Regions from separate parts of the Aeromonas salmonicida genome, predicted to be linked through region 2. Evidence: predicted binding sites of a transcription regulator. Region 2 holds the regulator's gene; the other holds the start of a gene.

Region 1 (12,135 bases), 100 kb from region 2:
ACTGCTTTCTCGCCATCGGTGCCGCCGTCAGCCCCCAGGGAGCCGATCAGGCACGGGTGCTGGGTCAACTCATCACGGGGATCGGCTTTCTCGGCGCCGGCGTCATGATGACCCGGGATGGTCAGGTACTGGGCGTCACCTCGGCTGCGACCGTCTGGATGCTGGCGGCACTCGGCGCCCTCATCGGCATGGAGATGCTGCACCAGGCCGTGCTGCTCACCGGCGTCACCCTGGCCATTCTGGTGGGGGTGGATTATCTCGAGACCAGCTTCAAGAGTCTGCGCCGCGGGGTGCACAACCGGCTGGAGAGCTGGCGCCACGGCAATAGCCATGCGCCTGCCACCAATACCCATCAGGACGAGCTTGGCAGCGGTATCGAGAAGTAACCCACCACAATGAACAAGGGCTCCAAACTGGAGCCCTTGTTGTTACTCGCCAGCCTTATTGCAACAGCAGGAAGCGGCCGCTCAGCGGTGGCAAGTCCACCGTCACGCTGCTGCCACCCAGCGCCAGACTCTCGCCGCTTTGCAGATCCACCAGGGCACTGCCACTGCGCAGTTTGCCGACCGGCAGGGCATAGCTTTGAGGCGTGGTGGAGACGTTGAGCAGGTAGACAATCTGCTCTGCCGCCGTCTGTTTGATGTCGCCATAAACGCTGCCATCGGCCACCAGCTTGACTCGCTCCCCCTGATAGAGGGCGGGATGCATGGCGCGCATCGCCAGCAACTGGCTGAGCCACTGCTTGAGTTCGGCCTGATCGCTGCTCGGCACGAAACCGGTGACACCGGGCACCTTGCCATCGCTGCGGGCCACGTGATCGTCACAGAGTCCCTGCGCCGCGCAGTCGCCGCTCACCTGCTTGGCAAAGCCCGGTACCTCGTCGCCAAACTCCTCGCCGTAATAGAGGGTGATGGGGCCTGAGCGGGCCGCGAGGAAGCTGAAGGCCGCCTTGTGGCGCTGCCAGTAGTCCGCCGGATTGAAATTTCCCCGCTCCAGCAGGTCACCGAAGCGTACCAAATCGTGGTTGCCCAGCATCAGATTGGGCATGGCGTGGCCCGGATAGCTCTCCACCTTGTTCCAGCTGGCATCCAGCACGCTGGCCCCCTGCCCGCCCTTGCCGGACTCCTCCACCGCCAGCGCCTGTACTATGCCGTAGCGCAGCGGGAAGTCGAATGCCGAGGAGAGCGCCGGCTTGTCGCTCGGGCCATAAGCCTGGGCCCGGATCTCGTCAGCACTCTTCCATACCTCACCCACCATGTAGCCCAGGGTGCCCCACTGCTGGCCCGCCGCCTTGCGTGCCGCACTGGCCTGTTCGACCTCGCCGCGAATGGCACGCCATTCGTCCAGCCCCAGCTGATAGGCCTGATCCAGTCGCCAGCCGTCGATGCCATACTGTTCGACCCAGTAACGCGCCACCTCCTTGAAGTAGGCGAGGCTCTCGGGTTGGCTGTAATCCACCAGCTGACCGGGATAACCGGCCCCCCCGCTCTTGAGCGCAGGCTGACGCCCCGCTGGCGACGGCTTGCTCACTCCCACCTTGTTGACGTGACCGAACACGCCATCGAGAAAGACGTAAAGGCCGCGCTGGTGCGCCGCATCCACCAGCTGTTTGAGCTGGGCATTGCTGCCAAAGTTGGGATCCACGGTGAAAAAATCACAGGCGAAGTAGCCGGTAGCATCCAGTTTGTCATCCCCCCCCTGACCCGCGCAGGAGTCAAATACAGGGGTGAGCCAGATGGCGTTGACGTTGAGGCTCTTGATGTGATCCAGGCTGTCGATGATCCCTTGCAGATCGCCGTTGTGCCCGGAGGGGCCATAACCGACGCCATAGTTGGCGGCGCTGTCGCCATCGACGAAAGACTCCACCATCACCTGATAGGTTCTCAGGTTGCAGGCGGCCTGGTCATTGCCGTAACAGGCGCGGCTGGCCGAGGTCACCGGTGGATTGACCACGGGGGGCTGAGCCTCGCTGCTGGAGCCACCGCCCCCGCTGCCGCACGCCGTCAGGAACAAGGCGGCCCCGAGCAGGCCGCCATAGCGCAAACGTCCTTGTTTCATTGTTATCTTCCCGCTGTGGTGTTGCTGGCGCAGAGCGCGCCACCCTTTAGGCCATGATACCCAGCTCACCACTGCGGGTCTGTGACTGAAAACGTTACCCGCTTCAGTCGGTTAGAGCCCCCTGGCTGGCAGTTGGCACGTACCCGGTTCAAAGCACGCCGGCAGAGGCGAAGCGATAGTTGACTGACAGCCAGAAGGCGCGGCCCGGCTCGGGAATACGGCCAATCTGCTCATACCCCAGCCCCGCCTGGCTGGCGTGTACCGACTTGGAGAGGTGCTCGTAGTAGAAGGTATCGAACAGGTTGTCGATACCGGCGGACAACTGCCACCCTTCGCTCACCTGCCAGGCACCGCTCAGGTTCATGGTGAAGAAACCAGGTGTCTCCCCCTGATCCTGACCGGCCACTGTGCCAGATCCCACATCTACCCTCTTCTGCGCCGCGACGGCGCGCCCCAGCAGCGTAAAGCTCCAGTCCTCATCAGGCTGCCAGCCCAGGGCCAGCTTGCCATCGAGTGGCGGCATCTGGGCCAGCGGCTTGCTGTCGCTCTGGTTTTCGCCGTAGACCACTGCCAGACCACCATCGAGGCGCCACTGTTCGGCAAACTGCCAGCGCCCTTCCAGCTCGCCGCCCCGGGTCTGGGCCTCTATGTTGCGCACCTGGTTCGACTTGCTGTGATAGAGCAGGTAGTCCTTGATGTCGGCACTGAACAGGGAGAGGGTCAGATCCAGATCGCGGCTGCGCAGGGCCAGCCCGGCATCCCACTGGCGGCTCCGCTCGGGGTTGAGGGTGAAGGGGACGCTGTCCTTGCTGCGTTCCCAGTAATCCGGTGCCCGCTCGGCCTGGCCCCAGGCCAGATAGCTCGACCAAGCTGGTGACCACTGGTATTCGTAGCGGCCAAAGCCGCTGTCGAGCACCAGCTTGTCGCTATAGAGGGTCTGATCGCCGGCGCCATATTTGGTGGTCTCCACCCGATCCTGACGATAACCCCCCTTGTAGCTGTGGGCCCCCTGCTGGCGACCCAGCTCGGCGAAGCCCCCCTGCTGTTCGAAACGCAAAGTACGCTGGCGAGGCTGGCTGGCGTAATCCACCCCGCTGCGGGCCCTGTGCTGATCCCGGTTGGCATCGAGTCCGGCGGTCAGCAACCAGTCGGCCGGCAGGGCGATATCGTTGGCCCAGCGGCCGCCGGTATTGCGACGATCCGGGTTGGAAAGCATCTTGATGCCGCTGTTTGGCCGCAGGCTGAAGTTGTCCATGATGTGGTCTATGTCGTTGTCCCACAGCGTCAGCTCACTGCGGCGCCACTGTTGGCTGATCGCCTCCTGCTTGAACTTGAGACCGAAAGACTCCCGGTCGAACATGGGGCCATCCATCATGCGATCCGCGTAGGCGGCGCGGGCGTTGCTGCGCTCGGCGGTCAGCTCGAGCAGGGTGTTGTCGCCCGGCGTCCAGCCCAGCTGGGCCGTGCCGTTTTCCCGGCGATAGAAGGAGCGCACCTTGTCGCCGTGACCATCGCGGTAGTCATCGCTGTCGGAGTGAGTGAACTGGCCGCGCAGATAGCCCTCGGGGGCGCCGACGGTGGCATCCAGCATCTGGTCGTCACGACCGGAACTGCCATACAGCGCCGAGGCTTCGGCCTTGACACCGGGAGCACTGAACTCGGGTCTGTCTCGCTCGAACAGCACGGTTCCCGCCAGGGTGGCACCCTGCTCCAGGGATTGCGGCCCCTTCAACACCCGTATCCGGTCGAAAGATTGGGGAAATACATAGGCGGTGGGCGGGTCCATGCGACCGCCACAGCCACCGGCCAGCATGCCACCATCCATCTGCACGTTGAGGCGGGACATGCCCATCCCCCGCAGCACGGGATCGCCCCCCAGCCCCCCTTTGCGCACCATGCTCATGCCGGTGACGTTCTTCAGATAACCGGCGCCATCGGCGGCAGGCATGGGGGAGCCCGGCTTCTTGGGATCCAGCGTCACTTCCAGAGTGCTGGTCGGGCGGCTGGCAACCACCACCATGGGCTCCAGTCGTTGCACCTGCTCCTGACCGGCTGCGCCGTGGCAGGCGAGGCCGCCCACCAGCAAGGCGAGAGGGGTCCGCATAAAATGAGCCATGAACTTTCCTTATCTATCTGTTTATCTTGTTTTTTTAATCTCTACCAACAAACCTTTCTGCCGGGGAAAGGTTTGCCGTCTGGCCGCAAAAAAGGCCTGCGACCAAGATGTGGCAAGCCTTGTCAGGCGACGGCAAGAGAGGGTTGGCAAAATGTTGCGCAGGTTTTACCCAAATTGGGTAGAGAAGGCAAACGGACAAACATTCCAGTTACAGGAATCTGGGGATGGCTCACAAAAAAGAGGGTTAGTTGAAGGCTTCCCGCTCATTGATGGGTTTGATCAGGTGATACACCTCGTGGGCCGAGAGGGTGCAGCCAGCGGGCCATTCCAGCTGATGACGGCGGTTGATGAAGACCCTGGCACAGCGCCGCTCCGAATCCAGCGCCGCAAACAGGGGCTGTGCGCGCCAGGGGGCCAGATCCAGCGCTCCTGTGGTACCGTCGGAGAGCACCACAAACAGCCGCCATCCCTGCAAATATTCCACATCGATAAAGACCGGCATCCCTTCGGCTCCGATTGAGAAAATTCGGCGCCATTATAAACAAGCCCCCAGCGCCGCTTTGCAGGACGGATCACACTTTTTCCAGCCATTTATGCTGTCTTCAATCCCTGCGTCTTGTCACATAAAAGGCATAAATCGTGCCAGAACATCTCTTTTACCGGCACCTGATGCAACCTTTCCCCAAGCACAAGGTCATAACCCTGCAATATAAAAACAATGTGCCCGAGGACGGGTGCAAACAGGCTTGTAGGAACAACAATGACCACTATCAAACAATGGCTGGGACCGTTTTGGCCCATCGCCGTTTTTTCATTTATCGCGCTTGTCTCTCTCTCCGCCAGCCGAGTCGGCCTCGGCGTGTGGCAACTGGAACGGGTCGATGCCGTCGCAGGTTGGCCAGAGATGCTGCTGCAAGGGCTGCGGGTCGATATCGCGACCCTCTGCTGGATATGGGGTGTCCCCGCCATGCTGACCATGCTGCTGGCCGGGCCCCACGCCATTGGCCGGGCCTGGTTGCAGCTCATCAGGGTCTGGCTGACGCTGGGACTCTGGCTGATGCTCTTCCTCGAGATCTCCACTCCCTCTTTCGTGACCGAGTACGGCGTGCGGCCCAACCGCCTCTATGTGGAGTACCTCATCTATCCGAAAGAAGTGCTCTCCATGCTATGGGCCGGCCGCAAGGGTGAACTGCTGATCGCAGTGCTGTTCAGCCTGCTGACTCTGGGAGGAGGTTGGTGGCTGAGCGGTCGTCTGCTGCGCGGACTGAGCTTCCCCCGCTGGTATCTGCGCCCGGCCTTCGCCCTGCTCATTCTCGCTATCGGCTTCCTCGGCGCCCGCTCCAGTCTGGGTCATCGCCCTCTGAATCCGGCCATGGTCGCCTTTGCCAGCGACCCTCTGATCAATGCCCTCACCGTCAACTCCGCCTACTCGGTGTTTTTCGCCATCAAGCAGATGGGGGGCGAAGAGGATGCCAGCCAATTCTATGGCCAGTTGCCTCGGCAACAGATCCTCGACCTCATTCGCCAGGAGAGCGGCCGCGAGCTCCATGACTTCAGCTCGACGGCCCTGCCCAGCCAGACCTTCAACGAAGCCAGCTATAGCGGCAAACCCAAGAATCTGGTGATCCTGTTGCAAGAGAGCCTGGGAGCCCAGTTCGTCGGCTCCCTCGGCGGCCTGCCGCTCACCCCCAATCTGGATGCGCTCTCGCAACAGGGTTGGGCATTCGAGCAGCTCTACGCCACTGGTACCCGTTCGGTGCGCGGCATAGAAGCTGTGCTGACCGGTTTCACGCCGACCCCGGCCCAGGCCGTGGTCAAGCTAGGCAAGAGCCAAACCAACTTCTTTACCATCGCGGATCTGCTCAAGCAGCGCGGCTACGACACCAGCTTCATCTATGGTGGCGAGAGCCATTTCGACAACATGCGCAGCTTCTTCCTCGGCAACGGCTTCACCACCATAGTCGAGCAGAAAGACTTCAAGAACCCGGTATTCGAGGGGTCATGGGGCGCCTCCGACGAGGACCTGATGACCAAGGCAGACGAGACCTTCAAGGCACTGCACAAGGAGGGCAAGCCCTTCTTCAGCCTGGTGTTCAGCTCCAGCAACCACGATCCCTTTGAATTCCCTGACGATCGCATCGATCTCTACGAACAACCCAAGCAGACCCGCAACAACGCCGCCAAGTACGCGGACTACGCCATCGGCGAGTTCTTCAAGAAGGCGAAGCAGTCCGACTACTGGAAAGACACCCTGTTTCTGGTCATCGCCGACCACGACAGTCGAGTTGGTGGTGACAGTCTGGTCCCAATCCCCCGCTTCCACATTCCCGGCGTCATCGTCGGTGACGGCATAGCCCCGAAGCAGGACCCGCGCATCGTCAGCCAGATCGACATGGCACCGACGCTGCTCTCCCTGATGGGGATAAGCGCCGACTATCCCATGCTGGGCAAGGATCTGACCCGCATGCCAGCCGACTGGCCGGGGCGCGCCATCATGCAGTACGACAAGAACTTTGCCCTGATGCGGGGCAAGGATGTGGTGATCCTGCAACCGGAGCGCCCGGCGCAAGGCTTCATCTATGAGGATGCCAGCGAAACCCTCACACCTGCACCGCAACCGGATGCCATGAAGGATGCCGCCCTAGGGCTGGCGCTGTGGGGGAGTCTGGCCTACCAGAAAGGGCTCTACCAGACGGCGCCGGATACCCGGACCGTACTGAACTGACCCCGCCAACGCAACAACATAAAACCCGCCAGTTGGCGGGTTTTATGTTGGGCGAGACACGCCATCAGATATTGAGGAAACAGGGCAGGGAACGGCTGAATCTGTGCTCGAACACCAGCGAGGTTTCGAGGTGCACCACCTCTTCCCGTGAAGTGAAGTGATCGAACACGAAGTTGCGCAGGTGCTCGGTATCGGCGACGCAGAGGTGCACCAGAAAGTCATCCTTGCCACCCATGTGAAACAGGCTGATCACCTCGGGCAGCGCCAGTATAGCATCGCGGAAGGCATCGATGATCTGGCGACTGTGGCGCGCCAGTTGCAGCGAAACCATGGCCTGGATATGGCCACCCAGCGCCTGATGATCCACTTCGCAATGTGCCCCCTTGAGCACCCCGTCCTGCTGCAGCTTGCGCACCCGCTCCAGGCAGGTGGACGGAGCCACCCCGACCAGGGCAGCCAGATCCTTGTTGGTCATGCCCGCATCGCGAAACAGATGGGCCAGGATATCCAAATCCAGTTGATCCAGGTTTCTCATCTTAACTCCTTGAACCGATCAATTTTTTAGACTCTGCCCGTAAACCGGGCCGAACACAACGCAGATTGACATAGAGACAGCACCCCCTATGCTTTGGCGCACTCAGGATCCGGGCCATGTCAGGCCCCCTCCCCCTTGCAGGCCTCATAAGGACCTTTATGTACTCGTCTCATCCCTTCTGGAGCCAGGAAGTGCCCCGCGTCGATGGCCAGTTGCTGCTGACCCCCTGCCCCGGCACCCAGCAGGTACCGCTGCCACTGGCACTGGATCAGCTGAGGTTTGCCGGTGCCCACGGGGTAGTAACGCTCATGACCGCCACCGAGCTGGCAGAGCTGGATCTGGCGCACCTCGGTCGTCAGGTCGAGCAGGAAGGCATGCGCTGGTTCCACCTGCCCATCGAAGACGATCAGGCCCCCGATACCGCCTTCGAACACGCCTGGCAGCTGGCGTTGCCACAACTGACCGCACTGCTGCACGATGGCAAGCATCTGGTCATCCACTGTCAGGGGGGCAGCGGCCGCACCGGTCTGGTAGCGGCCGCCCTGCTGATCTCCCTCGGCCAGCCACAACAGGAGGCCATGGCCGCCATCAAGGCCCACAGGCCCAAGGCCTTCACCCTGCCGGCGCATCGCCAATGGCTGGATGCCCTGGCCACGCGGCTGGATCAGGCCGACTGACCCTGACCGCTGGCCCTACTTGGGTTGCTGGTAGGTAAACACCTTGCCGATATCTTCCACCCGATAGCTGGTGAGCTGGTAGACGTAGTAGTTGAGCCAGTTGGAAAACAACAGGTGGCCATGGCTGCGCCAGCTGGCGCGCGGCGGCTGGGCTGGATCATTGTTCGGGTAGTAGTTGACCGGAATGACGGGGTCGAGCCCGGCCGCCAGATCCCGCTGATACTCTCCATCCAGGGTCAGCACATCGTATTCAGGGTGGCCGGTGACAAATACCTGACGACAATCCTTGGTGGCCGCCAGGTAGACCCCCGCCTCCTCGGACTCGGCAAAGATCTGCAGGTCAGTGTGGGCACGGATGAGATCCCCGTCGAAGGCCGCATAGCGAGAGTGAGGCGCGACGAACTCGTCGTCGAAACCGCGCAGCAGCGGTTCGTTCTCATCGAGGCGATGGTGGCGATAGACACCGGAGAGCTTCTCGCCATGCGTCTGCTTCTCCATGCCATACAGGGCCTTGAGCGCCGCCTGTACGGCCCAGCAGAGGAACAGGGTCGAGGTCACGTGTTGATGGGACCACTCTATGATCTCGACGATGCGCGGCCAATAGACCACCTCCTCGAACTCCACCAGCCCGAGCGGTGCCCCCGTGATGATCATGCCGTCATAGTTGTTGCCGCGAACCTGCTCGAAATCGTGATAGAAGTTCTCGAGATGGGCCTGAGGCGTGTTCTTCGACTCCCGATCGTCGATCCGCAGCAGATCCACATCGACCTGCAGCGGCGAGTTGGAGAGCATCCGCATCAGCTGGATCTCGGTTTCAATCTTCTTGGGCATCAGGTTGAGGATCAACACCCGCAATGGGCGGATGTTCTGGGTGACGGCCCTGGATTCCGTCATCACGAAGATGTTCTCCTGCCCCAGCACTTCGGCGGCAGGTAACTGATCCGGGATCTTGATCGGCATGCTTACTCCCTGTACTGCATCGGTAAATATGTCTGGACATCCAGAAGCCTATAACAAAGCCACCCAGCCTGTCATCAGATACCTTTTGTATTCACCCCCACCTTTGACTAGCATACGGCTCAGTGTGTCTCTCGCAGCCAAGACAATGACAGGTATCAAAATTTCCGTAGACCGACTGCAAGTCGGCAATTTCGTCTCTCTGCCACTGGGTTGGCGCGAACACCCCTTCCTGTTTTCCAGCTTCAAGCTCAAGAATGAAGAAGAGATAGAGTTGATCCGTCGGCTCGGGCTCAAGATGGTCACCATCATTCCGGACAAAAGTGATGCGCCGCCCAAGCCACTGAGCCAGATCCAGGCACAGCCTGCAGAGGCGCCGGACACCTCGCTGCGCCAGGCCGAGATGCAGCGGGATAAAGAGCAGCGCATCGAGCAGTTGCAACAGTATCGTCGTGATTTGCAGCAGTGCGAGAAGCAGTTCCAGCAATCCCTGGCGCAGGTACGCAGCGTCATGAGCAAGATCCAGTCCCGTCCCCTCAACGCCATCGGCGAGGCCCAGGAGCTGATCAACGCCATGACGGAGCAACTGCTGGCGGTGGATGAGATGGTGCTGCACCTGGTCTCCGACAGCGAAGATGGCAACAACCTCTACTTCCACTCCCTCAACGTCAGCGTGCTCAGCATGCTGCTGGCCAAGGAGTGCAACATGTCGGCCGACCAGATCCGTCAGGTCGGCATGGGTGCCCTGTTCCACGACATCGGCAAGCTGAAGATCCCGAGCCAGATACTGCGCAAGACAGAACCACTCACCAAGCCGGAGCAGAACCTGATGGCCCAGCATTCACGCTACGGCCTGGATCTGCTCAATCTGGCCAAGGATTTCCCCGCCGAGGCGAAGGGGATAGTGCTGCATCACCATGAATATCTGGATGGCAGCGGGCCCGAGGGGCTCAAGAAGGGACAGCTGGACCCGCTCACTCAGATGGTGTCGCTGATCAACGAGTACGACAACCTCTGCCACCTGCAAGCCAAGGTGCCCTACTCGGCCCTGAGCGGCCTCTACAAGCAGCGCAAGGCCCAGTTCAACCCTGAATACCTCAGCATGCTGATCCGGCTGATGGGCATATACCCGCCAGGCAGCGTGGTGCAGCTCTCCAACGGTCAGGTGGGACTGGTGATGTCGGTCAATGCCTCCCGCCTGCTCTACCCCTCTGTGCTGGTGTACGATCCCCGCATCCCCCGCCAGGAGGCAGCGATAATAGACCTGCAGCAGGCCGAGCTGTCCATTGCCAAGGTGATCCACCCCAAACGACTGCCGCCGGCCGTGTTCGAATACCTCAATCCGCGTACCCGGATCAGCTACTACTTCGAGCACGCCAAACCCTGATTGCCCCGGCCATGGATCATGGCCGTCCCGGTTCACTTCCCCAGCCCAAGGAGCACCCATGCGTATCGAGATCATCAGCACCGGAGACGAGATAGTGACTGGGCTGGTGGTGGATACCAATGCCGCCTGGCTCAGTGCCCTGCTGCTGGATCAGGGCTGGCAGGTGCGCCGCCGTGCCACAGTGGGGGACAACCTCGCCGACCTGAAAACCGTGCTGCAGGAGAGCGCCAGCCGCGCCGACGTTGTGCTGGTATGCGGCGGTCTGGGCCCCACCGCCGATGACCTCACTGCGCAAGCGGCGGCCGAAGCGTTCGGACAACCGCTAACTCTGTTCCCTGAGTGGCTGGCCACCATAGAGGCACGCTACGCCAGTCGGGGACGCCCCATGGCGCAAAGCAACGCCAAGCAGGCCTGGCTGCCACAGGGGTGCGAGATCCTGGACAATCCGGTCGGCACCGCCTGCGGTTTCGTGGTCAGTCAGATGAACGGCCATGGCCGGTGTCAGCTCTTCTTCACCCCGGGCGTACCGTTCGAGTTCAAGCAGATGGTGCGCGAGCAGATTTTGCCGCGCCTCAAACAGCTGGCTGGGGAGCAGACAGACACTGAGCTGCGCCGTTTCTACAGCTTCGGCATCTCGGAATCGGCCCTCTCGGACATGCTGGATGCGACGCCCTGGCCGGCAGGTATAGAGCTGGGTTATCGCTCCGCCATGCCGTTGATTGAGCTGAAACTCATCGGCCACGGTGCGACCAGGGCAGACATGGAGGCCGCCGAGGCACGGCTGCTCGCAGCCATCCAGCCCTGGCTGGTGGGACGCGGGAATGACGAACCCGCGCAGCAGATCCTGACCCTGCTGGGAGACAAACCGCTGACGCTGCTGGAGGGGGAGAGCCGGGGTGCCCTGCTTGCTCTCTGCCACGATCACCCCCGGCTGGAGGCTCACTACAGCCCCCATCTTGCCAGCGATCTGGCATTGCTGCCCGGCACCGCAGCGGGCTTGCATCTGACCATAGGACAAGAGGGGGCTGACGGCGTGCCGCTGCTGCTCTGCGCCCATGGTCAGCAGACCGGCCAGACGGTGAGGGTCAACCATCCGGACCCCGAGAGCCGACGCAAAATCCTCGCCTTCGCTGCCCTCGACATGCTGCGCCGCCACCTGCAAGGCTTGCCCGTGCTTGGCGACTATCTCACCCTGCCCAGAACGACGCAGCGCAGCAGCTAGGCATCAAACGCCGCTAACCGCGCAATCTGGCATCGGCGTACGCTTCAATCCAGACTCTTCTTGAACCTGTGGGCGGCCAGGGTCAGCACCAGCAGGGTGAACCCCGCCAGCCAGAGCACATCCGGCAGCAACTCCGACAGCTCCCCGCCCCGCAGCACTATGCCCCTGATCAGCCTCATGAAGTGGGTGGCAGGCAGCACCTCTGCAATCCACTGGGCCGCCACCGGCATCCCCTCGTAGGGAAACATGAAGCCCGACAGCAATATGGATGGCAGCAGTATGAACACCGTCATCTGCATCGCCTGCAACTGGGTCTGTGCCAGAGTGGAGATGAGCAGCCCCAGAGTCAGGCTGGCGGCAATAAACAACAGGGTCGCCAGCAGCACCTGACTGAGTGCCCCGTTGATCGGTACGTCAAAGATGAAGTGGCCGAGCCCGAGTATGATAGCCACCTGGAC
Region 2 (12,135 bases):
TCAGCCCTCGATTTTCTGCGGGATATCGGCAAGCACTTCTCGGTCAACGCCATGCTGGCGCGGGAGTCGGTGCGCCAGCGGCTGGCTCGTCCGGATCAGGGCATCTCATTCACCGAGTTCTCCTACGCCCTGCTGCAATCCTACGACTTTGCGGTGCTGCACCAGCGACTCGGCTGCACCCTGCAGATTGGCGGCAACGATCAGTGGGGCAATATCACCAGTGGCATGGATCTCACCCGCCGCCTCCATCAGGCGCAGGTGCACGGCATGACGTTGCCGCTTATCACCAAGGCGGACGGCACCAAGTTCGGCAAGACCGAGGGTGGAGCCGTCTGGCTGGATCCGGCGCTCACCTCGCCCTACGCCTTCTACCAGTTCTGGCTCGGCACCGCGGATGAGGATGTCTACCGCTTCCTGCGCTACTACAGCTTTATGTCGCTGAGCGAGATTGATGCACTGGAGGCGGAAGATGCCAAGCGGCAGGGGCGCAAGCAGGCGCAGCAGGTCTTGGCGAACGAGCTGACCGAACTGGTGCACGGCAAGGCGGCGCTGGCGGCGGTGCAGCGCATCAGCGAGCTGCTGTTTAGCGGCGACGTGGCGCGCCTTGGCGAGAGCGATCTGGCCCAGCTGGCGCAGGATGGCATGCCGAGCAGCACAGTCCGCGGCGAGACTGATCTGGTAAGCCTGCTGGTCAGCTGCGGTCTGGCGAACTCCAAGCGGATCGCCCGCGAACTGCTGGCGGCGGGAGCCATCAGCCTCAATGGCGTCATCAAGCTGGATGAGCAGCTCAGTGCCGAGGATCGGCTGTTTGACCGCTACCTGCTGCTGCGTAGGGGCAAGAAGCAGTACCAGCTGGTGGCGTGGTTGGGCTAGCCAGCTTCCCGACATCAACGAGAAAGGGCTGCCCGGGCAGCCCTTTCCATTGTGCGTCCCCGTCTCTACCCCAACAGCCGAATCACGCTGTCAGCGGCAGCAATTCGGCGTAGTCACGGAATACATCGGGGAGGGTGGTGAATCCTGTCCCCGTATCGGTATCAAGTAATCAGCGGCAGTCATTCTGCGTAGTCACGGAATACATCGGGGAGGGTGGTGAATCCTGTCCCCGTATCGGTATCAAGTAATCAGCGGCAGTCATTCTGCGTAGTCACGGAATACATCGGGGAGGGTGGTGAATCCTGTCCCCGTATCGGTATCAAGTAGCCAGCGGCAGCAGTTCGGCATAGTCACGGATCGCCGGGAAGGCGGTGATGTGCTGCTCGGGCTGGCAACTGTCCGGATTCTGGATGGCAAGCTGATAGCCGATGCCGTAGTCGGCGGCGGCCCGCAGGATCCGCTCGCTGTCATCCACAAACAGGGTGCGGGCCGGATCGAACGCCAGCCGCTCTGCAAGCGCCTGCCAGCAGTGCTGGCTCTCCTTCGACCAGCCCAGCTCGTGGGTGCTCACCATCAGGTCCAGATGCCCGGCTAGGCCGAGCCGCGCCTCCTTGACCGACAGGCTGGCGGGGTGGGCGTTGGTAAACAGCACCAGCTGCTTGCCCGCCGCCCGCAGCTCGGCAAGGAAGGGGATGACGTTGGGCCGCCACTGGATCTTATCCAGGATCTCCTGCTTGAGGGCGCGAATATCCAGCCCCAGGGTCTGGCTCCAGTAATCCACACAGTACCAGTCGAGGGTGCCGCTGACGGCGTGATAGTGGGCATCGATCTGTGCTCTGGCTTGGTCCAGCGGCAGGGCGAGTCGCTCTGCGTAGCGTGCCGGCACCAGTTGTTGCCAGAGGTGGTTGTCAAAATGGAGATCGATCAGGGTGCCATCCATATCGAGCAGGACTGTGTCTATCTGGTGCCAGGGCAGCTGGGTCGGCATGGGGCCTCTTGGTGTCAATATTCGGGAGGAAAACGGGGCGGCATTATAACGGATTTTTCCGTCCGTTTTCCCGCCCTTGCCCCGTGGTGTTCGGTGTGGGAGTCGTTTACTCTTGAAGCACTATTTTTTAACGAGCAGCCAACGCCCGATGAGTGACCACCACAAGAGCAAGCCCGAGCATATCTGTGTCGAGACCCTGGATCTCGACAAGAACAAGCCGGAGATCCTCAAGGCCGAGATAGTGGCCGAGAGCCGGCTGTTCAAGGTGGAATCCCTGCACCTCAAATTCTCCAATGGCGAGGAGCGAGTCTATGAGCGGATGCGGGGTGGCAACCGCGGCGCCGTCATGGTGGTGCCCCTGTATGACGCCCACACCCTGCTGCTGGTGCGCGAGTATGCGGCTGGTACTCACTCTTACGAGCTGGGCTTTCCCAAGGGACTGATCGACCCGGGTGAGAACGCCTTCGAGGCGGGCAACCGGGAGCTGATGGAGGAGGCCGGTTTTGGCGCCAACAGCCTGATCCCCCTCAAGCAGGTGTCACTGGCGCCGGGTTACTTCTCCAGCCGGATGGACATACTGCTGGCGCGGGATCTCTTCCCCGAGCAGCGGGTCGGCGATGAACCCGAGCCTCTGGAGGTGATCCCCTGGCCGCTCAACCGGATTGATGAATTGCTGGCGCGTTCCGACTTTACCGAGTCGCGCAGCATCAGTGCCCTGCTGCTGGCCCAGAAGTGGCTGGCGGAGCAGGAAAACTAGCCCGAACGTGGGCAAAGGCAATAAAAACAGAGGATAACAAAATGCAGGAGTTGTTGGCCTGGGTTCCAGGGGTCAAGGAGATCGCCCGCGAAGCGGGGCGTATCCTTCACGAAATCTATCACGGCGGTCAGTTCGAGCGTCAGCTGAAGGAGGATGCGACCCCGGTCACCAGTGCCGATCTTGCTGCCGATGCCTACCTCAAACAGGCGCTGTCGGCGCTCACCCCCCATGTACCCGTGCTGACCGAAGAGGCGGCTGATGTGCCCTTCAGTCAGCGATCCAACTGGCGGCAGTACTGGCTGGTGGATCCCCTTGACGGCACCGGCGAGTTCATTGCTGGCAGCGGCGACTTCGCCACCCTGATCGCCCTGGTTCGGGACAACGTGCCCGTGCTCGGTGTCATCTACGCCCCCGAGTCTGACGTGCTCTACTGGGCGGTACGTGGTCACGGTGCCTTCAAGGAGGTGAACGGCGAGACCTTGCCCATCAGCGCCATGCATCACGAACATGACCAGCCAGACTCTCTGGTGGTGGCCATCAGCCGTCGCCAGAAACTGGAGAACCTGACCCGTCGCCTCAATCCGGCTATCAACTACGAGCTGATACCGCTCGGTTCCAGCTCCCTCAAGTCCTGCCTGGTGGCGGAAGGGGCCGCCGATTGCTATGTGCGACTCGGCCCCACCGGCGAGTGGGATACCGCCGCTGCCCAGTGCATCGTCGAGGCGGCTGGCGGTCGTATCCTCAGCCTGGCGTTGCAACCGCTCAGCTACAACGAAACCGAGTCGCTGGAGAACCCGGACTTCATAGTGATGGGAGATCCGGATCTCGCCTGGGGCACTATTCTCGCTCACTGAGTTGCCTGACATGTCATCGCAAGACTCAATCAGGCGACCTCATGGTCGCCTGATTGTCTGGTGTGATCCGCTGCTTTTATCCGGTATGCATAGGAGTATCCACTGGCAAAGAACGTGAATGACAGTGGAACGTCATCATCGAGCGGGAAGATTTGGCATGGATTTTCAGGTAATCCTGCGAACGATCATTTGGTCAAAATAAAAAAGTGAGTATGAATGTAAATTTGGATTTATATATCGCATTTTTTCTTATTTGTAGTTTTACACGATTATCCAATCCCGATTGAATTCCCTATCTCACTGGCTTGAGCTCGTTATGGTAGTGATATGTTTCAGTCCCTTATTTTGAGAATTAAATCCTGATAAACCACAATATGCTCAGATTAAAACACTGACAAAAAGTGGATTAGTAATGAGTTTATCTGTAGATGTCGTCAAGGAGCTGTCTGCTTCCCAGCCAGCCGTTACCAGCACTGCCCGTTGGCGCAGTCATGATACCCACTGGGTGATCAGCCTGTTTGGCACCGCCGTCGGCGCCGGCATACTCTTTCTGCCCATCAACCTGGGTCTGGGCGGTATCTGGCCCCTGGTCATAGTCGCCGTACTGGCCGGTCCCATGACCTTCCTGGCTCACCGCGGGCTGGCCCGCTTTGTGCTTTCTTCCTCCCGTCCCCATGCTGATTTCACCGAGGTGGCCGAGGAGCACTTCGGCAAGATGGCCGGTCGGCTCATCTCGGCGCTCTATTTCCTCTCCATCTTCCCCATACTGCTCATTTACGGCGTCGGGTTGACCAACACGGTGGAGAGCTTCATGGTCAACCAGCTCGGCATGGCAACCCCGAACCGGGTGATGCTCTCCGGCATGCTGGTGTTTGCCATGATCGCCGTGATGATGGCCGGGGAGAAAGCGATGCTGCGCGCCTTTGCCTTCATGGTCTATCCGCTGGCAGCCATTCTGGCGGCGCTTTCCTGCTATCTCATTCCCCAGTGGCAGTGGCCGGAAGTCACCGCCTTTGATGGCGGCAGTTTCCTCAATACCGTCTGGCTGGCGCTGCCGGTGACAGTGTTTGCCTTCAGCCACGCCGCCGCCATCTCCGGCTTTGCCAATGTGCAGCGGCGGGAATATGGCGAGCAGGCGGAGGCCAAGAGCGGCCTGATCCTGCGCAACACCACCATAATGCTGGTGGGCTTCGTGCTCTTCTTCGTCTTCTCCTGCGTGCTGAGCCTCACTCCGGCCCAGCTGGCCGAGGCCAAGGCCCAGAACGTCTCAGTGCTCTCCTATCTGGCCAACATCACTGACAACCCTGTGATAGTGACGCTGGGGCCGCTCATCGCCTTTATCGCCATCAGCTCTTCCTTCCTCGGTCACTTCCTCGGTGCCCGCGAGAGCCTCAAGAGCCTGATCGCCAAGCCCACCGGCCTGTCGCTGGCCAAGGCGGACCGGCTCGGCATAGTCCTGATGTTTTTCGCAATCTGGGGTGCCGCTGTCATCAACCCTGGCATTCTGGGTCTGATGGAGACCCTCTCCGGCCCCGTCATCGCCATGATCCTCTTCATCATGCCGGTGATAGCGGTCTACAAGGTGGAGGCGCTGGCCCGCTTCCGCCAGTGCTGGACCAACGGCTTCATCCTGCTGACCGGGTCGCTGGCGGTCTCGGCGCTGATCTTCAGCCTGTTGAAGTAACAGCGAGCTGCGGCAACAAAATGAGAGAGGCGACCCCGGGGTCGCCTCTCTTTTTTCATGGGGCCAATGGCATCAGCCCAGCTTTGCGCCGTTCTCCACCGCCTGCTCAGGGATGGCCATCACAACCGCACCGTCAGCCCGGTAGAAACCGGTCAGCAGAAACTCCGACTGGATGGGGCCTATCTGTTTGGGGGGAAAGTTCACCACGGCGACTATCTGGCGCCCCACCAGATCCTCCGGCTGATAGAGATCCGTTATCTGGGCGCTGCTCTTGCGTACCCCGAGCTCGGGACCGAAATCCGCCCACACCTTGTAGGCGGGCCGGCGTGCCTCGGGGAAGGGCTCGACCCGCACCAGGGTGCCCACTCTCAGCTCTATCATCTCGAACTGCTGCCAGCTTATGGTCTGCATCTTGGATCCTCGTTTCATACACCTTGCATTGGCCTCAGCATGCCTCGAAACCACCTGCGCCGTCTTCGGCAAACGGCCGCCCGGTTACGGCAAGCGGCCGTTTTGTTGGCGCCAGAGGGAAGGGGTCAGCCCGCTCTCGGTCAGGAAGCGCTCGGCGAAGGCTCCCTGATTCTGGTAGCCGCAGCGACTGGCGATCTCGCCTATGGGCAGTTGGGTGTGGGAAAGCAGGGTGCGTGCCAGTGTCATGCGCCGTGCCCGTATGTAGTGGGAGACGCTCATCCCCAGCTGCTGGCGAAAGGTGTGCTTGAACTGACTCTGACCGAGGCAGGCGATGGCGGCGAGCTGCTCATTGCCAAGGGGCTCGGCGAGATGGGCCTCGATATGGCGCTGCACCTTGAGGATACGGGCGGCAAGGCGAGGAGGTACAGAGGAGTGCATTTCTTGCCCTTGTGCCAGCAGGGATAGCCACACCTGCTCCATGCCCACCACCTGTCGACCCGCTGCCACCATGCGGTGCAGGAAGGTGAGGTAGTGGCGCTGGGGCTCGTCCAGCGCGATAAAGGGGCGGGCCGCCAGATCGCCGGGGAGCCAGTCGCTCTCCTGCACCAGAAACGAGAGGGCCGGATCGGCGGCGTAGTCGTGCCGCTCGCCGGGGGCTATCACGCAGACAAAACCGGGGGCAAGGCGACGTCCCTGGCCCTGCACCTCGATCTCGAGGGGGCCGTCCAGGGGGATCACCAGCTGGGCGAAGTCGTGGCTGTGGCTGCTGATGTCGCTCTGGTAGTGGCGCAGGCTGAAGGGGGAGGTGGCAGATAGCAATGACGCGGCCTGGGGCCGCGTCATCTTCAAAGAGGGATTGCTGTTTGGCATAGGTCGCAGGTATTACTCTGCGTCGAAATCTTCGATCTCTTTGCCCAGCGCTTCCATGATGGCGCGCACCTCGGCGGGGACGCTGTCCGGATGATCCTTGCGCAGATCGTCGTCGCAGGGCAGCGGCTGACCGGTGAAAGCGTGCAGGAAGGCTTCACAGAGCAGCTCACTGTTGGTCGCATGACGCAGGTTGTTCACCTGGCGACGGGTGCGCTCATCGGTCAACACCTTCAACACCTTGAGCGGGATCGAGACAGTAATCTTCTTGACCTGTTCGCTCTTCTTGCCGTGTTCTGCGTAGGGGCTGACGTAGTCGCCGTTCCACTCTGTACCCATGATTCACCTGTTCTCATTTGGCCGTGAGCGCGGATTTTAACCCTTAAGGAAATTAATGGCAATCCAACAGCAAAGCCATTTAGACGTCCAGAAGTGTTGACGGCTTTTTTGCAGTGGCGTAGTGTGGTTCACCATGAGCCAGCAATGGCGGGGATGAGTGTGGCAGAGAAACCGCAGACACAGTCCCGAGACACATCAAGGAGAGCGGAAATGACCCACCAGGCTACCCTGCCGGTACGTTGCATCGGAAATCGAGCCGGATCAATCGCCCAGTCACAAAGCCAAGGAGAGCAGCATGAGTCATAAGGCCACCCTGGCGGTACGCACCGGGATTGAAACAGACACGCAGCACGGTGCCGTGGTGCCGCCCATTTACCTCTCCAGCAACTACACCTTTGCCGACTTTGGCGAGCCCCGTCAATACGATTATGCCCGCTCCGGCAACCCGACCCGTACCAATCTGGCGGACGCCCTTGCGGCGCTGGAAGGGGGCGCTGGCGCCGTTGTGACCGGCACCGGCATGGGGGCCATCCATCTGGTGACCACGGCCCTGCTCAAGGCGGGGGATCTGCTGATCGCCCCTCACGACTGTTACGGCGGTACCTGGCGCCTGTTCGAGTATCTGGCTGCCAAGGGCCACTATCGGGTGCAGTTTGTCGATCAGGGGGATGAGGCCGCACTGGCAGAGGCGCTGACACAGAAGCCGGCGCTGGTGTGGGTGGAGACCCCTTCCAACCCCTTGCTGCGGGTAGTGGACATCGCCGCCATCGCCGCCGCCTCCCATGAGGTGGGTGCCCAGGTGGTGGTGGACAACACCTTCCTCTCTCCGCTGCTGCAACAGCCGCTGGCGCTGGGTGCGGACCTGGTGGTCCACTCCACCACCAAGTACATCAACGGCCACTCCGACGTGGTGGGGGGCGTGGCCATTGCCAAGGATCCCGCGCTGGCTGAATCACTGGTGTGGTGGGCCAACTGTCTGGGACTCACCTCCGGCGCGTTCGACTCCTACCTCACCCTGCGCGGCCTGCGCACCCTGGCTCCCAGATTGCGCGCCCATCAGGAGAACACGGACCGCATTCTCGCCTTCCTGCAGCAACAGCCGCTGGTCAAAAAGATCTATCATCCCAGCCTGCAGAGCCATCCAGGCCATGATATTGCGCGCCGTCAACAGTCCGGCTTCGGCGCCATGCTAAGTTTTGAACTCGATTGCAGCGAGGCGGGATTACGCACCTTCCTCGCGGCCCTCACCCTCTTCTCGGTAGCCGAGTCTCTCGGCGGGGTGGAGAGTCTGGTGGCCCATCCGGCCAGCATGACCCACAGGGCTATGACACCGGCGGCGCAGCAGGCGGCGGGCATCAGCGCCCAGCTGCTGCGTCTGTCGGTGGGTATTGAACACGGTGAAGATCTGGTGGCCGATCTGGCTCAGGCTTTTGAACAGGCGCAGCTGGCAGAACAGGTGGCGAAGTAATGGAACAGCAGCAAGGAGATATAGCGGTGGCAACACAAGCAGGGTTGAAGCGGCGGCAGGTACACAAATTCGGTGGCAGCAGTCTGGCGGATCCGGTCTGCTATCGCCGGGTCGCCGCTATCGTCGAACAGCAGGTTGGCGGGGATGAGCTCATCGTGGTCTCCGCCGCCGGCAAGACCACCAATCGCTTGATCCAGCTGGTGGAGCTGGCCGATGCGGGGGATGAGGCGGCCGGTGAAGCCATCTCTGCGCTGCAAGCCTATCAGCAGAGCCTCATCGATGGCCTGCTGGAGGGAGAGCTGCAGCTCGATCTCAGCCAGCAGCTGGCCGACGACATGCAGCTGATCGCCAAGACCCTGGAGGGGCAGTTTGATCGCTTCGCCCGCAACGGCCTGCTCGCCTTTGGCGAAGTGTGGTCGGCGCGCCTGCTGGCCGCCCTGCTCACCAGCCGCGGTGAGAAGGCCATCTGGCTTGATGCCCGCAGCTTCCTGCGTGCCGAGGATGGTGCCCTGGTCAAGGTGGATACGGCCCTATCCAGTGAACTGCTCAAGGCCCGTCTGGCCGAACATGCCGGTCGCATCGTGGTGACAGGTTTCATCGCCGCCGACATGGAGGGGCGCTCCCTGCTGCTCGGACGCAACGGCTCCGACTACAGCGCCAGCCTCTTGGCAGCCCTGGCTGATGGCGAATCCACCACCATCTGGAGCGACGTGGCCGGTGTCTACAGCGCCGATCCGCGCCGGGTGAAGGAGGCGCGCCTGCTGGAGCGTCTCAGTCTGGCAGAAGCAAACGAGCTGGCTCGCCTCGGTTCGTCCGTGCTGCATTCGCGCACCCTGCAACCGGTGGCGGACAGTCGCCAGCGTCTCACCCTGCGCTGCAGCTACAACCCGGATGAGGGCTGTACCCACATACTGCGCCGGGCGCCGCGCTCCGGCGGTGCCCGCATCGTCTCCTCGGTGGACCAGATCGCCCTCATCGAGCTGAAGGTGCTGCCGCAGACCCATTATGAACAGACGGTGGCGGCTATCGAGGCCCATCTGGCCCGCCACCGCCTCAATCCGCTCACCCTGCAGCGTCAGCCGGATCGGCGGGTACTGCGTTTGGCCTACACCCTGGAAGTGGCGGAAGGGGCCTTCGAGATACTGCGCGACTTCCAGCTGCAGGGCAGCTTCACCGGCCTCATCCAGAAAGAGGGATTCAGTCTGGTGGCCCTGGTGGGCGCTGGTGTCACCGACAACGCCGAGCAGTGTCACCGCTTCTATCAGTTGCTGGCGGATCAGCCGCTGGAGTTCGTGCAGGTGGCCAGAGATGGCCTGAGCCTGGTGGCCGTGCTGCGTCAGGTGGTGCTGGAGCCCCTGCTCATCGCCTTGCACAGCGCCCTGTTCAGTCGCCCGACCCGGGTCGGGCTGGTGGTATTTGGCAAGGGCAACATAGGCGGCCACTGGCTCACCCTCTATGCCCGCGAGAAGGCGCGGCTCGAACATGAGCTCAATCTGGCGTTGACCCTGTACGGGGTGTTCAGCTCGGAAGGGGGGCAGCTGGACGAAGAGGGGCTGGATCCCCTCAAGGTGCAGGACAAATTCAACCCCAAACCGCTGATCTGGCCCGAACTGCTGACCCAGCTGGAGCAGCACAGTTTCGATACGCTGATAGCCCTGGACTTGACCGCCAGCGAGACGGTGAGTCGCTACTACCCGGATTTTGCCCAGCTCGGTATTCACATCATCGCCGCCAACAAGTTTGCCGGTGCCGCCGAGAGCGAGTTCTACCAGCGCATCAAGCAGACCTGCCGCGATCATCAGGTGCAGTGGCGCTACAACGCCACCGTGGGCGCCGGGCTGCCGATCCAGTCCAGCATCCAGATGCTGCGCCAGAGCGGCGACCGCATTCAGGGGGTCTCGGGTATTTTCTCCGGCACCCTCTCCTGGTTGTTCCAGCAATATGACGGCACTCGCCCCTTCTCCGAGCTGGTGGACGAGGCGTGGCAGCACGGCCTGACCGAGCCGGACCCCCGCGAGGATCTCTCCGGCCAGGATGTGCGCCGCAAGCTGCTGATCCTGGCGCGGGAGGCGGGTTTCGAGCTGGATTCCGCCGATATCGAACTGGAAAACCTGGTGCCGGTGACACTGCGCAAGGTGAGCACGGATCAGTTCATGGACAGGCTCAAAGAGCTGGATGACCCGATCCAGACCGCATTTGAAGGGGCGCGTCGGGTTGGCAAGGTGCTGCGCTACGTCGCCCGCTTCGAGCACGATGGCAAGGCCAGGGTCGGGCTGGAGGCGCTGGAGCCTCACCACCCGTTCGCCAATTTGCTGCCTTGTGACAACGTGTTCGCCATCGAGAGCGACAGCTATCGTACCAACCCGCTGGTGATACAGGGACCGGGGGCAGGGCGTGAAGTGACGGCCGCCGCTATCCAGTATGACCTGTGGCAGATCTGCACCAGCCTCTGAGGTGAGAAGAGTGACGGCCTCAGCCATACACAGCGCGTTCTGTGGCAGGTCTGCGTCCGTCTCTGAGAAGATCGCTGAGGTGGGAAAAGTGGCGCTCGGATCTGGCGCTGTCACCGCAAATAAATAGAGGGCGCCCGGTTGGCGCCCTCTTGCTATGGCTCGCCCGGCCCGAACCGACTGTGGACCGGATCGTAGAAGTAAGCCTGGTAGTTGAAGCCTATCCCCTTGATGAAGGGGTTCTCAAGCCGAAACAGGCGGCGTGTATCGAGGTGGGCGAAGGTGAGGGAAGGTTTGAAGGTGTTGAGCCAGAGGGTTTGCAATGAACCGTCTTGCCAGGCAGCTTTCAGCCCGGCCTCTACTCTCTGTATGGCCTCCCGATTGGCATTGTGGGCGAAGAAGACCCGGGGCAGGGGATAGTAGAGGGCTATGCTCTCATCCATGACCAGGTCCCTGATCTCCTTGTGGTTCAGTTTCTCCTGCGGCAACTCGTTGATCCCGCGACAGAAGAGATCGAAGCGACCGCGTGCCACCATCTTGAACAGCAGCTCATAGCCTTCTACTTCCTGCACCTTGAACCCTGCCTGCCTCAGGATGTGTACATCGAGCCAGCCCTTGCCCTGGCCGAGAGTAAACTTCTTCAGCTGATCCAGGGTGGTGACGCTGGCGACGGCTGCCTGCTGTTGGGGGCTGACGAAGCAGATGCGGTAGCTGACGATCCCGAGATGGATGGGGAAACGAACATAGTCGACCCCCGTCATGTCACGGTCTGAGCGGTAGCTGTCCATGGCAAACAGGTTGGGATAGTGGTTGAAGCGCAGGCTGATCCACATCCTGGCCAATGTCATGGGGGGGGCGGCTCGCAATTGAAAGTCACCATGGCTGGCGCGAGTCTTCTCCAGCGCCAGTCGCAGCAGTTCACGGTCATAGGTGACTCTGGGATCCCGTTCACTCTCCGGGCTCATGTGGGTGAACAGAGTCGGTGTGGCAGCCTGCGCTGACAGGGTCAGCAAGAGGACAAGCAGAGAGAACCAGATCATCACGACCTCCTGTCGAAAAATAGACTCTTCTGAATATAGTGGCTGCGGCCGTGTTACTGCGTCTGTGTCACCTGGTGTCAGGGCTCGCCGTTTCTCGTGCCTCCTGATCCAAAGGTGCCCCTGAGCGGATCGTAGGTATAGTCGCGGTAGTCAATCTCCAGCTCCCGGAGTTGCGGATTGTCCAACCGGAACAGCCGTCGCTTATCCAGTCTGGCAAAGTCGAGGGCTGGCTTGAAGGTCTTGAGCCAGAGCGTCTGCAGGGAGCCATCTTGCCAGGCCAGTAACAGTCCTGTCTGGATGCGTTTGAGGGCGTGCTTGTTCCCCTTGTGGGTATAGAAGAGGTGGATGAAGGGATAGTGGAGGGCTATGTGTTGATCGACAGTGAGGCGGGTGAGATCCCTGTG

What was found. The regulator MetJ, encoded in region 2, represses methionine synthesis genes. The targets are predictions, from matches to a motif close to AGANNTCTAGANNTCT.
Region 1: the regulator MetJ is predicted to act here: its motif matches at 9,098-9,113, upstream of metA (homoserine O-acetyltransferase MetA).

Annotation. Positions count from the first base shown of each region.
Region 1 covers NZ_CP110645.1:4,312,642-4,324,776, forward strand. The annotation lists gene ONZ54_RS20090 (MgtC/SapB family protein) at 1-386, shown strand, start outside; gene ONZ54_RS20095 (alpha-amylase family protein) at 442-2,058, opposite strand; gene ONZ54_RS20100 (TonB-dependent copper receptor) at 2,207-4,174, opposite strand; gene ONZ54_RS20105 (DUF2442 domain-containing protein) at 4,419-4,676, opposite strand; gene ONZ54_RS20110 (LTA synthase family protein) at 4,935-6,899, shown strand; gene ONZ54_RS20115 (Lrp/AsnC family transcriptional regulator) at 6,964-7,434, opposite strand; gene ONZ54_RS20120 (cyclin-dependent kinase inhibitor 3 family protein) at 7,593-8,111, shown strand; gene metA (homoserine O-acetyltransferase MetA) at 8,127-9,071, opposite strand; gene ONZ54_RS20130 (HD-GYP domain-containing protein) at 9,217-10,455, shown strand; gene ONZ54_RS20135 (CinA family nicotinamide mononucleotide deamidase-related protein) at 10,514-11,677, shown strand; gene ONZ54_RS20140 (ABC transporter permease) at 11,722-12,135, opposite strand, start outside.
Region 2 covers NZ_CP110645.1:4,212,058-4,224,192, reverse strand. The annotation lists gene tyrS (tyrosine--tRNA ligase) at 1-873, shown strand, start outside; gene yrfG (GMP/IMP nucleotidase) at 1,193-1,861, opposite strand; gene nudE (ADP compounds hydrolase NudE) at 2,010-2,618, shown strand; gene cysQ (3'(2'),5'-bisphosphate nucleotidase CysQ) at 2,660-3,472, shown strand; gene ONZ54_RS19645 (aromatic amino acid transport family protein) at 3,885-5,156, shown strand; gene ONZ54_RS19640 (tRNA-binding protein) at 5,229-5,567, opposite strand; gene ONZ54_RS19635 (AraC family transcriptional regulator) at 5,652-6,410, opposite strand; gene metJ (met regulon transcriptional regulator MetJ) at 6,450-6,773, opposite strand; gene metB (cystathionine gamma-synthase) at 7,069-8,241, shown strand; gene ONZ54_RS19620 (bifunctional aspartate kinase/homoserine dehydrogenase II) at 8,241-10,694, shown strand; gene ONZ54_RS19615 (type 2 periplasmic-binding domain-containing protein) at 10,847-11,731, opposite strand; gene ONZ54_RS19610 (hypothetical protein) at 11,809-12,135, opposite strand, start outside.